DNA from 3 places in the Brevibacillus humidisoli genome. Region 1 is predicted to be linked to each of the others. Evidence: predicted binding sites of a transcription regulator. Region 1 holds the regulator's gene; each other region holds the start of a gene.

Region 1 (6,315 bases):
AGGTAAAGCAGCGGAGCCACATCTTCCGCCTCGAGCCGTTCCTGTTCAAACAACAGACGGCAAGATTGACTCACATCACCGATCACCTCATCTTGAATATAATCTGGCACCAGTTTTCGAAGCTTCCGCGGGTCCGTAAGCAGTTCGCGGTAGGCTGCGAACACCTCAAAAGACGGCCAATCCTTAAAATAGGCATCGATCATCTGTTCCAACTTTGCTTCAAACCGGAGCAACGCCTGCTTGTCCAGATCCATTTTCAGTTCACGGATATGGGCGTAAAACTGTTTGGTCAACTGCTGCTTCAAATGTTTCCGGAGCATCACAACCCGCTCGGCCAGCGGCAGTGAACCGTATTGCTCTGTGAACAATTCACGAATATCCGCGCCGGAGACGGAAAACACCCGTTCTGTTTTTTTATACAAAAATCGTACGGGGCGAAAAGGAATTACTTCGTCAATCAAGTACCCCACATAACAATCAAGCGTGTCACGCATCGCCAAGGAGCCTTTGAAACGGAGACGGTTGCGGGTGATGTCCCTCTCTCGTTCCTGCTCTGCGCTGTGCTCAAAAAATAGCCGCAGTGTCCGCCCAGGATCGATCATGCGCCACCCTTTCGGCACTTCTGTCTTGATCTCCCGACTGGCCCACTCCAGAAATGTGGACTGCTGGACATCCTCTACTCCCAGTTCCGGCAACACTTCGGAAATGTAATTGAGGAACAAGCGGTTGGGAGCGAACACCATAAACTTTTTGGAAGAGAGCGTGTCCTGATAGTTGTAAATCAGATAGGATAAGCGGTGCAGCGCGATTGTCGTCTTCCCGCTGCCGGCCACACCCTGAACGATAACCGGACGATCTTTTTCTGCACGGATGATCTCGTTTTGCTCTGACTGAATCGTTGCAACGATGTCCTTCAGACGGCTATCGTTGGTCTGATTCAGACTGGATGCGAGAAACTCATCAATAAACCCCTCTCCCAGGAAGTCGTCAGGGCTGCCGATCTCTTTTTGGATCGTCTCCTTCAGCGCACCATCGTATATGCCGGTAATCACACCCTGTTCGATCGCAAAATTACGCTTTAAGGTCACCTCTCCACGAACAAGCTCCTTCGGTGTACGGTAACAAGCATCTGTACTCTCACCGCTATAGAACAAGCTGGCAATCGGAGCCCGCCAATCGATCACAACGGCATCCAGGCTGGTGCTATCTACAATTCCCCGTTTACCGATGTAAACCGTGTCGTGCTCTCCTGTCTCCGCCCGACTGAAGTCGACCCGCCCAAAGTACGGCTTTTCCCGAGCGGTCTCCAAATAGACCAGTTCTTTTGCTTTCTTTTGGTTGATGATCTGCTTGACATCGTCGTCTGTGGCTTCCCGGACATCTTCCCGCAGGAGCTTGATCTCCTGATCAACCACCTGAACCGTCCGCTCCAATCGCTTCTGTTCCTCCGGGTACGCGGGATGACGAATGGTCATATGGCCCTGACTCCTTTCCCGAACGATCTTGCTGGCGTACTTCCTACTTTTATAACAATTGACGTCCCAGCCACCAACCACACGAGACTGCCAATAAACCAGAACCTACGCTAGTCAGTATGTAGAGGCCCGCTCGCCAGGGCATCCCCTGCAAAAAGTACGATACCGTCTCCAGTGAAAAGGTAGAAAAGGTCGTGAACCCGCCCATCACACCGGTCGCAAGCAGCAGATACAGTTCTGGCGAGAGCCATCCTTTTTCCTTTCCCCATACGTAAACCAACCCAATCAGAAACGAACCGATCAGATTGGCCAGCCATGTTCCCAGCGGCCAACCTGGCTGATTGGCCCACAGTCCGATCAGGTAGCGCAGCACAGAACCAATCGCTCCCCCTACTGCCACCGCCAACAGAGCCATTTTCTCCACCCCTCTCGTATCATCGGTGCACCCGGCCGGTTAGCTCCTGCCGCGCTTACTGTCTTTTCCAGTCTACCGCAGCCAGGTCTCCGTTGCCAAGCACAGCGAAAAAACCCGCAAATCACTGCGGGCTTGATGATTGCTATTCTCTTTCTGCTGCTTAGTGTTTGCGCCGCTGGTCGCCCTCTTCCACATCTTCGACAAACCGGATGGAGTCCAGACTGGCCTTTAACGATGTGCGAACAGAATCGATGTACTTCCGGCGCAATGTTTGCTGTTCCTGCTTCTCCTCATCCGTCAATCCCTGCTGCTTTGATTTTTTAGCCAGTTCGTTAATTCGCCGGATTTCTGCGTCTGTAACCATTGTCTCCCCTCCCATCCCCAAGCATTGTCCCGTCATTATATCACAGAAACAGAATCGCATCGACCTGTAGATGGGAGAAGGCTAGCAGGCTAGCAACACCGTTACCTATCAAGCGGAATGATCAGATTCTGACCGGGATAGATAACAAACCCAGGCAAATCGTTGCTCGTCTTGATTGCGTCAATCAACTCATACAGATCGATACCCGCCTCTTCCTGATATTTTACGGCCAACTCCCACACGCTGTCACCCGGCTGAACGGTTACCAGCTTGTGCGAAGAATAGCCTTGTTCTTCCTCAGCGGCTGCAAAGACGAACCCTGTGAGCAAAGAAAAGAAAAGAGAACATGCTAGCAAAATCAACAGAGCCTGACCGCGCGTAATGCCGATTCTCCCCTTATGTCGGCCGCTTCTATATCTGGAGTGAACGTGATTCATACGTATCATACACCTCAACTTCTCCTAAAATGGACGAACATTCGTTTTCCAAACGTTTGTTCCTGTTGGTGTTATTGTACATGCGAACATATGTTCATGTCAACAAAAAAATCGAACTTATGTTTGTCGAACGCAAGATCCCATGGTATAATGTAGAAAAATATTGGATCGAGAGTAGAGGTGTAAGCATGACCAAGCTTTCCAGCCGGCAACAGGCAATCATGGATTTTATTCGGAAAGAGGTAAAGGACAAGGGCTACCCTCCGTCTGTACGAGAGATCGGTGAAGCCGTCGGATTAGCATCCAGCTCCACGGTTCACGGCCATCTGGCCAGATTGGAGAAAAAGGGCTTGATTCGTCGAGATCCCACCAAGCCGCGGGCAATCGAACTACTTTCCGAGGATAACCGCTATCAGCCCGATTTTGAAATGTCGGTCGTTCGCATTCCGGTAGTAGGAAAAGTTACCGCAGGACAGCCGATTACGGCCGTCGAACATGTGGAAGATTATTTTCCACTTCCAGAGAATCTCGTCTCGACAGATAATGTCTTTATGTTGCGGGTATCAGGGGACAGTATGATCGAAGCCGGCATCCTGGACGGCGATTATGTGATCGTTCGCCAGCAAAATGTGGCTAACAACGGGGACATTGTCGTAGCGATGACAGAGGAAGATGAAGCGACCGTGAAGCGGTTTTTCAAAGAAAAAACGCACGTTCGCCTTCAGCCGGAGAATGCTGCTTTGGAACCGATTATCCTGCAATCTGTCACCATCTTGGGAAAAGTGATTGGCGTCTATCGTCTGGTTCACTAGAGAAGCCCATCGGACAAGCTTCCCTTCCGCATTGAAAAAGTTGGACGCGTGACATATGTTCTACCTTTAATTGTATGAATGAAAAAACAAGCTGACACATCTGCATCCTGCAGTGTCAGCTTGTTTCTTTTTCCAGATTCCCTCCAGCACGATGGTGGTTGCCCGCTCTCTCTTCCCTGCCAAGTTCATGCTTGATGTGCAGATACTGTTCGATCTCCCGCAGCAGATAAAACAGAGAAGCTCGAGTTTCAAACTCTTCTCTCGTCTTGGGAAGCGGGGATTGCTGCAGTTCCTTGCGCATCTCGTTCAGCTTGTCCAAAAAGAGATAAGCGGTGTTTCCAGGGTGGATCGACTGGCTCAAGTGATCCAGAAAGTCAGCAATCTGCCCTCCCTGAGGCACCTGCTGATCGAGTGAAGAGACGATGGGCAGCATCCGCTCCAGCAACTCAAACTGTTTTGCCCGCATCGTGAAATACTGGTAGTATTCATCCTCCGGCTTGATCAGACGATTCTCCACGTCCTGTACCGACAAACGGATCGCCTGTTCCAGCAGCTGTACCGTTTCCAGCATCTCTCGACCATCCCAGTCGCTGCTGCCGTTGCGCAGATAATAGCAGAATTCCCGCAGCACGGTGGCAAAATTGCGCTCCACCTGTTGCTGCAGTCGCTGCAATTCCTTTTCTGCACTAGGCATGTGCAGGTTCATCAGCAGCGCTACGCCGATCCCGATTGAAAGCAGTGCCAATTCGTTGGCGATAATCGCTAGGTCGACCCGTTCCAACGAATAGATGTGCAGCAGCACGACGGCACTGGTGACAAAACCTTCGTTCACTTTCAGACGAACGATCAGCGGGATGAAGACAAGCAGCAAAAGTCCGAACGTATAAGGGTGATAGCCCAGCCCCTCAAAAAAGAGAACCCCGATCACCAATCCCAACAAACAGGCAAACAGACGGTGAATCGCCGTGACGATCGACTTTTTCCTTGTCACCTGCACACACAATATGGTGATAATTCCTGCGGCTGCGTAAAACGTCAATCCTGCTTGCTGAGCAATAAAAATGGACAATGCCGTCCCGACTGCCGTCTTGATCGTTCTGTATCCTATCTTCAACGAGCTTCCTTCCTTTTTGCGATGATCAGTTTACACCATGACGGTGTCGAGACACGCCGCTTGGCTCCACCTATTGTCATTTTCTCCGACTATCCACCAGGTTTCAAGCCTGAACTGATCCAGTCACATCGTCCCTCTTCTGCGATGTGAAGAAGCGGGTGACAACGGGCACCCTGCTATCTCAACTTGTTCGTCTGTGGCGTCAGAGACAGAATTGATCTTGATCGTCGGTCATCATCGGCCAAAACACTACAATGCCAGGAAAAACCAAGCGATCATCGCAAGCTGAATCGCGATTTTGACTACGGTACTGCCGAGAAAAGCAATCAGTGTCCCCACCGCCACTTTCAGCGCGCTGTCCAGTTTCTTTTTCTCCAGTCCGATCTCGACTGCCAGAACGAGCAAAAACGGCAGAATCAGCATCCCGAACGGCGGAAAAACGAGCAGACCAAGCAGCAGACCCACAACGGCGGCGAATGAAGACCACTTCGAACCACCGTACTTCTTTACAAAATACAGGTTGGTCAGCAGATCTGCGCCAAACAGCATGATACTTAGCACGACCATCCCCCACCAAAAGGAAGCAGGCAGGCCCATGCCTGGGTCGGCGACGAAAAAGTGATAAAGCAAAAACCCGGCCCACAAAAACACGGTGTCCGGCAGAACTGGCAGAAAGATACCGGCAATGCTAAGAACGAAGAGAGCGACGATTACGATCCACAAAAAAATCTCCATCTGGCTTCCTCCTCGGAAAAACATTCGATCCGTTACGTGTAAGTGTGGTACTCTCTTATCTTACGTAAACCAAGTGGGGAAAGTTTCATCCTACGAAGATTCTTCCCCCTGTCGCACGGGATCATCTTGTCGTTTTTCTGCGGCGAACCATCGTGATAAAGCACAAGACGGCACCAAGATCTGCGACAGCAATCACGACCCCCATCGGGATGGCCGTATCGCTTCCCCCTAGGCCCACTAGTGGAGCCGCGAGTCCACCAGCAATGAACGACATCAGCCCCAGCAGCGCCGATGCACTGCCTGCCGACTGCCCCTGATTCTGCATCGCCAGCGAAAACGTAGTGGTGCTGACAATCCCTACACTGGATACGACCAAAAACAGCGGCGGCAGAATCGTATACAGCCCACCTCCCGACAAAATCATGATCAGCAGCCCGGTAGCACCCAGCGCCGCAATGACAAGACCGCTGATGAGCAGTTTGGTCTCATCCACTCGACCCGCCAACCTACCCGTCAACTGGCTGGCGATAATGATGCCAAGTCCATTGATCGCAAAGAACAAACTATACAGTTGGGGCGATGCTCCGAAGAGATTTTGAATGACGAATGGCGAACCGGATATATAGGCAAACATCGCCGCGATGACCAGTCCCTGTGAGCACGCATACCCCATGAACACCCGGTCTCGCAGCAGGCTGCGGAAGGTGTTCAGCGTGTTCTTGATTCCCCCTTTTGAGCGTCGTTCGACTGGCAGAGTCTCCGGCAGACCGAACAGTACAGCCAGCAGCATCACCATCCCCCAGACGCTGAGAATCACGAACACGCCCGGCCAAGACGTTATCTGCATCAATTGCCCGCCTGCAATAGGAGCAAGAATGGGTGCAGCTCCATTGACCAGCATCAGTAATGAAAAAAACTTCGTCAACTCGGATCCGGAATACAAATCTCGCACGATGGCCCTAG
Region 2 (6,315 bases), 2.3 Mb from region 1:
AGTCAGCACGACAAACTTGTCGCGCGGAATGGTTACATCAATATTTTTCAGATTGTGCGCCCGGGCTCCTTTTACTACTATGTGCTCCAGCGGCATGCTGAGATTCCACTCCTCACATTTCAGCTTTCAATTCCAAAATCAAATCGCGCAGTTCAGCCGCCCGTTCAAACATCAGATTGCGGGCTGCCTCTTTCATCTCATCTTCCATCCGCTCAATGACCCGCAGGCGATCTTTCTTCGGCATCTTCTTGAAGTCAGCTTGCGGCAGATAGTCCGCCTTTTCTTCCGCCACCTTGGTCGCTTCGATCACATCGCGAACCGCCTTCTTGATCGTTTGCGGCGTGATGCCGTGCTGTTCGTTGTAGGCGATCTGTATCGATCGGCGCCGCTCTGTCTCCCGAATCGCAGCGGCCATCGAATCGGTGATCTTGTCGGCATACATGATCACTCGGCCTTCCGCGTTGCGGGCTGCGCGGCCAATCGTCTGGATCAAGGATCGCTCATTGCGGAGGAAGCCTTCCTTGTCCGCATCGAGGATCGCCACCAGCGACACCTCTGGCAGATCCAGTCCTTCCCGCAGCAGATTGATCCCGATCAGCACATCAAACTCACCCAGACGGAGCGACCGCAGGATCTGCATCCGTTCCATCGTCTTGATATCAGAGTGCAGGTAACGAACTTTGATGCCGATCTCCTTGAGGTAGTCGGTCAGATCTTCGGCCATCTTTTTGGTCAGCGTGGTCACCAATACGCGCTCGTCTTTGGCAATGGTGGCTTGAATCTCACCGATCAAGTCGTCAATCTGCCCTTTGATCGGGCGCACCTCAACCGTCGGGTCGACCAAGCCGGTGGGCCGGATCACCTGCTCGACGATCTCCGGACTGTGCTCCAGCTCAAATGGTCCGGGTGTGGCTGAAATAAAGACAAACTGTGGTATCTTCCCTTCAAACTCTTCAAACGTCAGCGGTCGGTTGTCGCGGGCCGAAGGCAGTCGGAAGCCGTGCTCTACCAGGACGTCCTTGCGCGCTCGGTCCCCGTTGTACATCCCGCGCACCTGCGGCAGGGTCATGTGCGACTCGTCAACCATCAGCAAAAAGTCATCCGGAAAATAGTCCAGCAATGTGTAGGGCGGATGGCCCGCAGGCAAACCGGTCAGATGACGGGAGTAGTTTTCGATGCCCGAACAAAAGCCCATCTCTGCCATCATTTCGATATCGTACCGCGTCCGTTGCTCCAGCCGCTGAGCTTCCAACAGCTTGCCTGCGGCATGCAGTTCGGCCAGCCGCTCCTCCAGCTCCCGCTGAATATTCTCAATCGCCCGCTTCATTTTTTCATCGCGAGTGACGAAGTGGGATGCCGGGAAGATCGCGACGTGATCACGCGTACCCAGGATTTCTCCCGTTACTACGTCAATCTCCGTAATCCGCTCAATCTCGTCGCCGAAAAACTCGACACGGATCGCCTGCTCGCTCTGCGAGGCGGGGAAAATCTCCAGTACGTCGCCGCGCACCCGGAACGTGCCGCGCGTAAAGTTGATGTCGTTGCGGTCATACTGGATATCGACCAGCCGATGCAGGACTTCCTCCCGACTCTTCTCCATGCCGACGCGCAGGGAAAGCAGCAGTTCACGATATTCTACCGGTGAACCCAAACCATAGATGCAGGAAACCGAGGCGACGATGATCACATCCCGCCGTTCAAACAGCGCACTGGTCGCGGAGTGACGCAGTTTGTCGATCTCATCGTTGATGCTGGCATCTTTTTCGATATAGGTATCGGACTGAGGGATGTAGGCTTCCGGTTGATAGTAGTCGTAGTAGCTGACAAAGTATTCGACTGCGTTGTGCGGAAAAAACTCCCTGAACTCAGCCGCAAGCTGAGCCGCCAATGTCTTGTTGTGGGCCATCACCAGTGTCGGCTTGTTTACCCGCGCGATCACCTGGGCTGCGGTAAAGGTCTTCCCTGTCCCGGTAGCACCGAGCAGGGTCTGGTACCGTTTGCCGGCGATGATCCCCTCCGCCAGGCGATCGATCGCCTGCGGCTGATCGCCGGACGGCTGATACTCGGAAACCAATTGAAAGCGATCCATCTAGCCGTTCATCCTTCCTATTGTACTATCATCATTATAGCACAAAATGTAAGTCGTTAAGCAGAGAATTCGAACATTTGTTTGTCTATTGCCTCGTCCCCTTTTTGCCGATATGAAAAGAGATGACGAAACATGGGGAGGATCACGATGCCAAACAGCGTCAACGACACCGTCTATATTCCACCCAACTGGAGTTATAAAGGCAAAAAAGAATTCAGTACTGAAATAGATCAAAACTCTTTTATGAAGCTGCTGATCGAGCAGTTGAAACAGCAAGATCCATTGTCTCCGATGGACAACCAGCAATTCGTGCAGCAGACGACGATGATGACCATGGTGGAGCGGCTGACTCGCATCCAAACCTTGATGGAGGAATCCAACAGCAGTTTGCTCAACCTGCCTCAATACGAGACATTGATCGGCAAGACAGCCACCTATGACATGGTGACCGTCGATGAGGCAACCGGAGAGAAGTCGGTCGAGGTTAAGACGGACACCATCAACGACGTTAAAATGGTCGACGGCAAGATCATGTTCGTGATTGGCGAAGATGTCGTTCCGCGTGGAAACGTCCACGGACTGGACTCGGAAGGCATGTCGGACGACAGCCTGCTGGATAGTGCGCTGAAGTTTACGCAACTGCTCGGAACGCTGGTCTCCTATACGGAACAGGAAAAAGTGGATGCGGATGGCGATCCAGATACAACCGACGATATCTCCACAGTCGATGTGACAAAACAGGGGACGATTACCGGTTTCAACGTCAAAGACGGATTGATCGAATTCACCCTCGACAATGGCAAGAAGCTCGGCATGGCCGACATCATCGGTCTGGAAATGGCTCCAGACAACATCCCGATGGACAATACGCTCAAATACACGCAACTGATCGGCTACACGGTCACCTATCTGGAAGAGGTCGTCAACGACGATGGCTCCAAGGAATCGGTAGAGAAAACAGGAACCATCGACGCTGTCAGCATGAAAAACGGACTGGTTGAGTTCTTGTTGGCAGATGATCAGAAGATTTCACTGCGGGATATCATTGGATTTGAGGCATCGAATAACGGATAATGGACTGTCGCTTGGTCGACCGGAATCCTCTAGGAAGCTGTTCTGAGAAGCCATGAAAAGGCCTCGGGACAGCTTCTTTTTCCCTTGCGCACAATCCCCTTGTAATTCTGGTCTTATAACGAACTGGAACTGCGCCTCAGTTTGCATATTCTTGGCCGCTTTGATCTGCTCTGTCAGTTCGTTGAGAGAGAACGGGAAGGAGAGATACTGTTCCTCCCATAACGCTAGATACCTCTCGGCTATGTCAGATTCCAATGAACCGTCGGTCGATCCCATTCCCGGCATGGTTATCGCCAGATCAACGAGGCATCATTGCTTTGGAGGCGCCTCATCCGGTGGTGCCGTATAGACAGCCAAAAGCCCGTCCAATCGTAGATCGGTACGGGCTGAGACTACTTATTTTGTTTTCACCTACGCTCCCATCTTCAGCTTCTGCAGTTGCTTGCCAAGCAGTTGGACCAAGCTCAGTTTGCGGATGTCCATATAGTACTGTGTCTCCTGATCGGGGACGACGATAATCCCCAACTGGTGATGGTTGCCAGCATAGACGGCACACTGGAGAAACTTCACTTCCTGCTGATAGGTGAGCACTTCCATCTTGCAAAATGCCGGATTGGCCTGCAGGGCCGGATACAGTTGTTCCTTGTCCCGCACCGAGATCCCGTTTACCTTGACAATGATCTCCCCCGGCAGTATCCCTAGCTCTTCCGCTGGTGTGTTGGGGATCACGGCCATCACCTTAATCCCTTTGGACGATTGGATAAAGTAGGGCGGCAATGCTTGTTCGCGCCTGCGGCTGTACCAGACCAATGCTTCGTGTCCGGCAACGGCAAACAGAGCAGCTAGTACAACAAGCGCCGGCAGCCAGACAGCAGCATAGGAGAGTCCCAAGAGGAGAATCGCGTACCATGTCAGCACACGAGAGCTTTCCCTCACTTTTTGGCGCGGCGTCATCGCCTGTGTCAGATCGGAAAAGCCTGTCACAGCAGGCAGCAGCAGCAGGGCAAAGGAAGCACTGCTCCATTCAGATGAAAACAGCGGCCAGCCTGAATAGAGCGCCTCTGTCACGCCGGAGGAAGAGTCGGTTGGCACGAACAGGAGCAGTGGTGTCAACCAAAAGGACTGAAGCTGATAAGCCCCGATAATCCGCCCTCGCTTCCCGCCGATGAACAGTGGAGACGCATCACGGCTGCCAACGGCACGGACGAGCATCGCCTCAGCCAGATGCAATAACGCGACCAAGGCAAGCAGCGGTACTGGCTGCACCTCCATCAGCCATCCCCATACTACGCCAACGGTCGAAAACTGTGCGGGCTGCGGCCACAGCAGCGCAACCAGATGGAGTAGCGTCAACAGACCTGCGGCATAAGCCAAGCAGAGGAAACGCAGCCGAAAAAAGGCGAGCAAAATGGCCAGAAAAGCGGTCATCCAGATATCCGTCACCTGAACCACCACACCCAATGCCGCCGCTATCACCGAGACCAGCAAGCCTCCAACAAGCCCCCAGCCAATCGAGCGGATCGTCTGAACCAAAGGTATATGAAGTCGAACCGCAAACAACTGACGTTCAATCGCCATTTGTTTGCGATACTGCAGGTATATGAACAAGGCGAATACGTATAAAAGTGGGTTTAGCAGTAACTGAACGATGCCATACAACACATCGGACAGCATCCCCCATCCATTCAGCATCCGACCGATCACCTCATTTTCCAAAAACTGGATGTATACCGAGCCTCAGACGACGGCATGGCCGTAGTTTGGCGAAACAGAAAAAAGACCACGGCAGAATAAACCGTGGTCTTACCTTTCTACAAGCTGCAGGCGATTCCCTGCCACTGGATTATTTTGTTTTCTGCTGCTTCAACACTTCAATCGCTCGCTGCAGCTGCAGGTCGTTTTGCGGATCTCTGATCTTCTCCAGCAGCGCTTCATGGAGCGCCTCCACTGTCGCTTGATCCACCTTGCCGGTTACGGACAGCTTATGCTCCTTCTGGAACTGTTTGACGGCCTCTTCCGTTCGCTTGTCAAAGTAGCCGTCTTCGCGTCCCGGATCAAGTCCCAATCCTTTCAGGATCACTTGCAGGTTCTTCACCTCGGGACCAGCCAAGTCAAAGGTTAATGCCTTGTTGTCAGGCAGTCGCGCGGCATTAAAGTATTCAGGCTGCTGCACAGCGACGTCCGGTTCAATCCCTTTGTTGTTGATCCAGTCGCCATTTGGCGTCAGCCACTTGGCGATGGTCAGCTTGATCAGACTGTCATCTTCCATCTGTACGGTACTTTGTACTGTTCCCTTGCCAAATGTCTTCTCACCGACCAGTTTGTAGCCGCCGCTCTCACGCATCGCGGCCGCGAGTATCTCCGAAGCGCTTGCGCTTCCTTTGTCGGTCAGCACCACGATCGGGTATGGTTTCAATTCTGATGCTTCCGCGTTGTACGTATCACCCTGTTTGGAACTTCCTTTGCCATACTCGATCTTGACGATTGGTTTCTTGTCGGGAAGCAGCGTCTTGGTGATGTCGACCACCGCTTTCAGGTACCCACCGGGATTTCCCCGCACATCAATAATCAAGCCGTCGATGCCTTCCCCCTCCAGGCGGTTTACCTCCTCCTGGAATCGAGCGGCTGTCTCGGTGGAAAACTGGGCGATCTGGATCTTGCCAAAGGCAAACGAACCGCTCTTTAAGCGTTCACCGTAGACCGTCTCAACCGGAATCTCGTCACGAGTGACGACGATGGTCAGCGGTTGAGCCGTACCCTCACGAACCACTTCCAGCGTCACCTTGGTTCCCTTGGGGCCGCGGATTTTCTCAACTGCTTCGTGGAGACTCAATCCCTCCAGCGACTCGCCGTTTACACTGATCACCTGATCGTTCGGACGAAGCCCCGCCTTCTCTGCCGGCGAATCCTTGTACGGAGATACAATCGTCACCCGTCCGTTCTTCATCGTCACTTCTGCGCCGATGCCCTGAAAAGAGGAGTGCAGCGCGTTGTTGTACTCACCGGCCGATTCCGGGTCCATGTAAGCAGAGTAGGGGTCTTCAAGCGACTGAATCATCCCTTCAATCGCTCCCTCGACCAATTGATCGGCAGGTACATCCTGCACGTACTGGCTCTTGATCACGTTATAAGCATCATGCAGCTTGGCAAAT
Region 3 (6,315 bases), 260 kb from region 1:
TTCCATTTACCGCATCGCCCTTCCTTTTTTGACTTTATGCTTGCTCACTTGCCACTTGCATTTCAACTTCTCACGTCACTATCGGTAGGTAAGCGCCTGCTTTCCCAGCGCTTCCCAGCTCTTTATCATCGCTCCACGCTCTACCGGCTGATTCTTCCCTCCCCGAAGCGGGTCGTTGACGTATACATAGGTCGGGTCATAGCCGACGATCAAGACGGCATGTTCGTCAAACGGAGCGACGATCTTTTTCCCGTCCTTGTACCAACTTTCCCACTCTGTGGGCAGTCTGAAATCGCCAGTCGTCCAGACGACGACAGGTCTTCCTTTTCGCACGCTTTGCAACACGCGATCAAACGACTGCCCGGTCAAGTTGACCGTCCGTTCTCCCATATAGTGACGCAGCAGTTTCTCCAGCGGTTTGTGGTATACGGCAAAACCTTTCCGTTTTCCGGTCATATCACCGACAAACCCCTGATTAGGGTCGCCCCACTGGCGAATGTCTCCTTTCTGCTGCACGAGCGGTTCCTCGTCTTTGGACACCTGACTGGCAAGCGTCATCTTGTCAACATCATAGCCTGCGTATCTGAGGAGCATGGTCAAACTGGTTATCTCACACCCGTACTTCAATTCCGGGTTTTGTTTGATCAGCGGCACGTCAAGCATGCGACGATCAGGTACTTTCTCCTGCTGACTCACCTGTCGCTGTGGTGAAGCCGACTTGATCGGTTCTGCCACCTGCACCGGGCTCTCTGGGCTCTGCGTGAGCTGTGTGGTAATCGGCTGCCGTTCTGCTGCAGGAGGCTGCGAAGCAGAACATCCCACCACCGTCAAGATGCACAGAAACGTGACGGTGACGATCCCGCGTTTTGGCGAGAACACTCTTCTCACGATGCGTACTCCTTTTTACTCACATCCTCCCCTAATCTATCTGCCGCTATGTGTCTGGAACCTGGGAAGTTTTCACCCACCACCCCCAACATCAAGCAGGTGATCGACAGAAATCCACTCCGTTCCTTGATCTGTTCTCAGCTTGATCCGCCGTGTCACCTGTTCCATGTGGAGAATCACTCCCCGCACTTGCCGCGGCCCACGCCGATCGTAACAGGTGACCTCCACTTCCTGCTTCTCTTGAAATGCCTGCCACAGTCGACTGGCAAGTTCTGCCCGCTGGTGTTCATCTAGTTGCGGAGGAACGTAAAAGACCTGCTCCTGCTTCATCTGGAGATAGATCTCCCGGTGCTCCGGCAGAACAAACCGGCTGGCCGCAAACAAATTCTCCTTTTTGGACACCGCCTTACGCCCCATTCCGCTCTCCTCCTCGTTCCATCAGCCAGATGCGAATCCGCTCTTCGCATTCGGCTCTGATCCATTCGACCGAGTACACCGCTTCCTGTTGATAACCCCCGATGATCAATTGGATCCGGTAGACCTGATCAAGCCGCTCGCTGTTCAACAAGAAGCAGCCTTGCTCGCGCAAGCGGCGTCGCAGCTGATAATGGCGCCGTTCCGCCCAATGGGACAGTTCCTCAAGCGGTGCCTGGTACGACAGCTTGAGCGCCCTCGCCTGCAGCACCGTCAAATCGACCATGACCGCCTTGAATAAAACGCCAAAGATGACACACTCCTGCAGCGTCTCCCGCCAACCGTCCGGCTGCATCCGGGATACGCTGCCCTGTTGGCCGCCGTTCTCCTCTCGTCTGCCTTCTCCATCCAGTCCCAGCAGCCTGCGCTTGTTCATTTGTAGTGGCCTCCGATCTTGCGCGCCCGCTCGCGTGCCTGCCCGGAGTCAAGCAGTGAGATGGCCCGCAGCACGGCAGCATTTCCATAACGGGCGCGAATGCCGTCGATCGCAGCAGCCAGCGCCCGCTGCCGCTGTTTGTCTTCAAACAGGCTGAGCTGATACGTATCATCCTCGATGAGTTGACTGAGGTTGACCCCAATGCTTCGGACCGGTGTGTGCCGCCAGTGCCGCTCAAACAAATGGCCCACCGCCTGAAACAACGTCATTGCGTCATGCGTTGGCTCGAACAGCTTCATCTGCCGCCAAAAGCCGGTGGCTGTATCAAAGTCGGCCCCACGGCAGCCAACAGAGACGACCGATCCCATCAAGTTCTTGCTGCGCGCCCGCCGACACACTTCTTCGCACAGCTCCAGCAGGATCACTTTGATATCAGCCGCCGTGTGGTAATCACGCGGCAGCGTCATATGGTGGCCGATCCCTTTTTGCAGTTCGTGCGTTCGAGGAGAAACCGGCGAATCGTCAAGCCCGTGAGCGGTTCGCCACAGGATCTCTCCGTTGACGCCCCAACGGCGGGTCAGGACGGCAGGAGAAAGCTTAGCCACTTGTCCGATCGTATACACGCCAATCCGGTGGAAATGCCGCTTCATCCGGGAACCGACTCCAAACAACTTCTCCACCGGCAGCGGCCAAAGCGTCTCAGCCAGATCCGAGCGCTTCAGCCAGAACACTCCCTGTGACTGCTTCTTAGCGAAGTTGTCGCAGGCCATTTTCGCCAACACTTTGTTTTCGCCAATCCCAATCCGGCAGACAATCCCCGTCTCCAGCCGGACTCGCTCCCGAATCTGTTCGGCAATCGTCAGCGGATCGCCAAACAGTGCCGCACTGCCGGTCACATCGAGAAACTGCTCATCGATCGAATACGGCTCTACCAGGTCTGTGAAGGACTCAAAAATGCGGGTGATCTGCAGCGATACGCGAATGTACGTCTCCATTCGCGGCTTGACCACGACCAACTGACGACATTTCTGCTGTGCCTGCCAGAGGGCTTCTGCGGTGGTCACGCCATATGCCTTGGCAAGCGGGCAGGCGGCCAACACGACACCGCTGCGCCGTTCGGGATCACCAGCAACAACGATCGGTTTGTCGCGAATCGTCGGGTCAGCCGCCTTTTCCACACTGGCGAAAAAGCTTTGCATGTCGGCAAGAAAGATGATTCGGCTTTTCATGATGCCACCCCCTCATAATAGGAACACCTGTTCTTATTGTATGCTCATTATAAGGGGAATATACGTTCGATCTCAACTGGTAAAAAAATCATCTTGCAGACGCAGCGATCCCATCAGACACCTGCTGTGGATTACCCTTCCGGATCATAGCGGGCGATCATATGGCGGGCTTGCTCATAGATTTTATGCCGCAGGGAAGATGGCTCCAGCACCAGCGCCTGCCCTCCCCAACTGAGAATCCAGGAGAGTACTTCATCCTCATCGCGTACGCGCAGCGTCACCTCCAGTCCCTGCTCCGTCTCTTTCTCGGTTTCCCAAAAAAACGGGCGCGATTCCCGAACGTAAGCGGCCATCGCGGCAGGAAACTGTACGCGAACGATCAGATTGCGGTTTTGCTCCGGCTGATACTGCTGAATGGAAAACTCCTCCGGACGGCGGAACCTCTCCGGCAGTACATCCAGACGGCGAATGCGATCGAGCCGAAACTGTCTTACGCCTTTTCTCAGGTGGCAGTAGCCGATCAAGTACAAGGCCCCGTGTACGTTGACCATGCCGTAGGGGTCAACCCGACGCGGCTCGATAGGCGGAATGCGATCCAGCCGCTGCCGCTTCTGATAGTGAAGTTCCAGTCGGGAGCTCTCCAATACCGCCCTCCTGATCATTTGCAGCTGCTCCTCCTGCTGCTTGTTCTGCTGCTTGCGATGATAGCTCGGATCAAGCGCGAGAAAGCGCATACTGTCTCTCAGGTGCTGTACCCGCTGGCGCAGCGAATGCGGCAAAATGGCCTCAATCTTCTTACTGGCTGCCTGCGCGGTTTGCTATGGGGAGTGAGGCCAGAAGCAAACGAAAAGGTAGAAATCAGCTTTGAGGTAGAGGCAATCGAGTCTGTTTATGCCAGATGGCAGGAAAAAGGAGTTGCGCTGAGCACAGAACTGATCGATTTTCCATTGGGTCGAAAGTTTATGGCGCGAGACCCTGAAGGGCAAACGTTAGTTGTCTATGAGGTAAAGAAGTGAGGGAGGTTGGCGTGAAACAGTTTACAAAGCAAGGTACACTATACCCGGCAGCTCCCTATGATTTCAACAAATCGGCTGCATTCCTACAAGGCTTTTCTCCGACAAAAGGCGAGCAGGCGACCGGAAGCAGCGAGATCGTCAAAGCGATCAAGTGGCAGGGACAAGTATTCGCTTTTTCTCTGCGTTCGACAGGTACCCTCGAACACCCTCGGCTCGTCTACACACTGTTTTCCACAGAGGCCATCACAGATAGTCAGCAGCGGGAGCTTGAGGAAAAAATCCGTTTTGTGTTTAGTCTCGACGATGAACTGCGTCCGTTTTATCAGTTGGGGAGCAAAGATCCGGTGTTTCAGCCGATCGTGGAGCGGCTGTACGGCTATCACCAGGTAAAGTTTTTGACACCGTTTGAAAACGCCTGTTGGGCTGTTCTCTCCCAACGGGTGCCGATGCCCGCAGCGAAAAGCGTCAAACAGGAGCTGTCCAGACGTTATGGCGGCAACGTAACGATCCATAACCAGCCGTATCCGGCTTTTCCCGAACCGGCCGACCTGCTGGCGGCAGACAGAGAGGAGATGCTAACGATCGTCGGTCAGCAAAAAAAGCAGGAATATCTGCTGGCTATGAGCGAAGCCTTTCAGCATGTAGGCGACGATTTCCTGCAGAGGGGCGACTACCAGCAGGTACGCCGCTTCTTGCTGGGGATCAAAGGAATCGGCGAATGGTCGGCGTCGTTCATTCTAATCCGAGGTTTAGGCAGAATGGAAGAACTCCCCACTGGTGAAGGCGCGCTAGAGCGAGTATATTCTCGATTGTACCGCAGACCGGCAGGAACAGGATGGCCCGATTACGGTCTGTGGCGGGGGTATTGGGCTCACTATCTACGGGCGAGCGAACTGTTTCGGTAATCGTGTGTATAACAGACGAGCGGCTGAGGTGTGTTCAGCCGCTTGTTGTGGCAAAAGCTTTCTTTTTGGCAAAACGTTTCGTTTTCTTTTTACTGCTTGCCCCATCTATTTACCCAATCAGGGTCTAAATCCAACTGGTCCAACACCCTGCCCACTGTATGGTTGACGATATCGTCAATTGATTTCGGCTGGTTGTAAAAGGCGGGCACGGGCGGGAAAACCATGGCCCCGGCCAGTATGACCGTTTCCATGTTTCTGACGTGGACGAGATTGAGTGGTGACTCACGTGTGAGCAGGATCAACTTCTTACGCTCTTTGAGCATCACATCAGCCGCTCGCGCAATCAGATCGGAAGCGAGCCCGGTTGCTATCCCTGCCAGGGTTTTCATACTGCAAGGGGCGATGACCATCCCATCTACCCGAAACGACCCGGACGAGATGGCAGCGGCCTGATTTTTTACACTGTACGAAACCGCAGCCATCTTCTTTACTTCCGGCAGGGTATACGATGTTTCCATCTGGATCGTCTTCTCCCCCCACTCGCTGATGATCAGATGAGTCTCTACACCTGCTTCGTTAAGTGCTTCCAGTAGACGAACCCCATAAATCGCGCCGGAACCGCCCGTAATGCCAACGATGATTTTTTTGTCCATCTGGTCCACCTGTCAATCCTCAGAGAAGCTGCGATCGTCTGCGAGCCGACTCTCAATATGTTGGTCGAAGTGGTACCCCTCCATACTGGGGATCCGCGTCACTTCATAATCCTCTGGCTCGGCACCTAGCGGAACCGTACAATCAAATCCCAGTTTGGAGCTTACCCCGTCATCGGCCGAGGGATCCAGTTTGGAACCAAGCGCACCGTGGACCACGACCAGGTCTCGTTCCGCCTGAAAGCGAGTCGCCACACACCATTCCACCTGATCCATGTCAAAAATATCGATCTCTTCATCGACCACGATTACTTTTTTCACATCATAATGGCCGGCAAAAGCAGCGAAAATCACATTTTTCGCTTCCCCTTCATTTCTCTTTTTCATGGAGACCACCAGATGGAACCTGCATTTGCCGCCCATCGTCAGATGTACGTTGCGAACAGTAGGAACTGTGTTGCGCAGCGCACGAAGCAGGCTGGCCTCACGCGGAATGGCTCCCAGCAGCAAGTTTTCATCCGAGCCAGCCAGGCAAGCTTGATAGATCGGTTTCTCCCGATGGGTGACACAGTGAATCTCGATCACTTCTTTGTTGCTTTTCGGTCCGTAATAGGCGGGAAACTCGCCAAACGGGCCTTCCGGTTCGCGAACGTGGGGAAGGATCTTGCCTTCCAATACAATCTCGGCATAAGCCGGCACATCGATGTTGACCGTCTTGCAGCGCACGACGGGAACGGCTTCCCCTCGCAGCCCGCCCGCGATCTCCAATTCGTCCTG

What was found. Region 1 encodes LexA, which represses DNA repair genes until DNA is damaged. Its sites were predicted from a motif close to CGAACATATGTTCG; they were not measured.
Region 2: a site for LexA is predicted at 2,160-2,173, ahead of uvrB (excinuclease ABC subunit UvrB). Genes of this name have one in related genera too.
Region 3: a site for LexA is predicted at 3,023-3,036, ahead of LOK74_RS05780 (DNA polymerase IV). Genes of this name have one in related genera too.

The regions. Positions count from the first base shown of each region.
Region 1 is NZ_CP087263.1:1,427,581-1,433,895, reverse strand. It holds gene LOK74_RS07130 (HelD family protein) at 1-1,475, opposite strand, end outside; gene crcB (fluoride efflux transporter CrcB) at 1,525-1,890, opposite strand; gene LOK74_RS07120 (DUF896 domain-containing protein) at 2,051-2,254, opposite strand; gene yneA (cell division suppressor protein YneA) at 2,356-2,700, opposite strand; gene lexA (transcriptional repressor LexA) at 2,880-3,503, shown strand; gene LOK74_RS07105 (aromatic acid exporter family protein) at 3,619-4,617, opposite strand; gene LOK74_RS07100 (DUF456 domain-containing protein) at 4,867-5,352, opposite strand; gene LOK74_RS07095 (multidrug effflux MFS transporter) at 5,474-6,315, opposite strand, start outside.
Region 2 is NZ_CP087263.1:3,770,744-3,777,058, forward strand. It holds gene uvrA (excinuclease ABC subunit UvrA) at 1-96, opposite strand, end outside; gene uvrB (excinuclease ABC subunit UvrB) at 113-2,089, opposite strand; gene LOK74_RS18460 (flagellar hook assembly protein FlgD) at 2,237-3,163, shown strand; gene LOK74_RS18465 (PDZ domain-containing protein) at 3,575-4,855, opposite strand; gene LOK74_RS18470 (S41 family peptidase) at 5,007-6,315, opposite strand, start outside.
Region 3 is NZ_CP087263.1:1,169,778-1,176,092, reverse strand. It holds gene LOK74_RS05795 (C39 family peptidase) at 79-888, opposite strand; gene LOK74_RS05790 (YolD-like family protein) at 961-1,305, opposite strand; gene LOK74_RS05785 (YhjD family protein) at 1,295-1,738, opposite strand; gene LOK74_RS05780 (DNA polymerase IV) at 1,735-2,967, opposite strand; gene LOK74_RS05775 (helix-turn-helix transcriptional regulator) at 3,099-3,746, opposite strand; gene LOK74_RS05770 (VOC family protein) at 3,738-3,983, shown strand; gene LOK74_RS05765 (DNA-3-methyladenine glycosylase family protein) at 3,995-4,888, shown strand; gene LOK74_RS05760 (UbiX family flavin prenyltransferase) at 4,978-5,541, opposite strand; gene LOK74_RS05755 (UbiD family decarboxylase) at 5,554-6,315, opposite strand, start outside.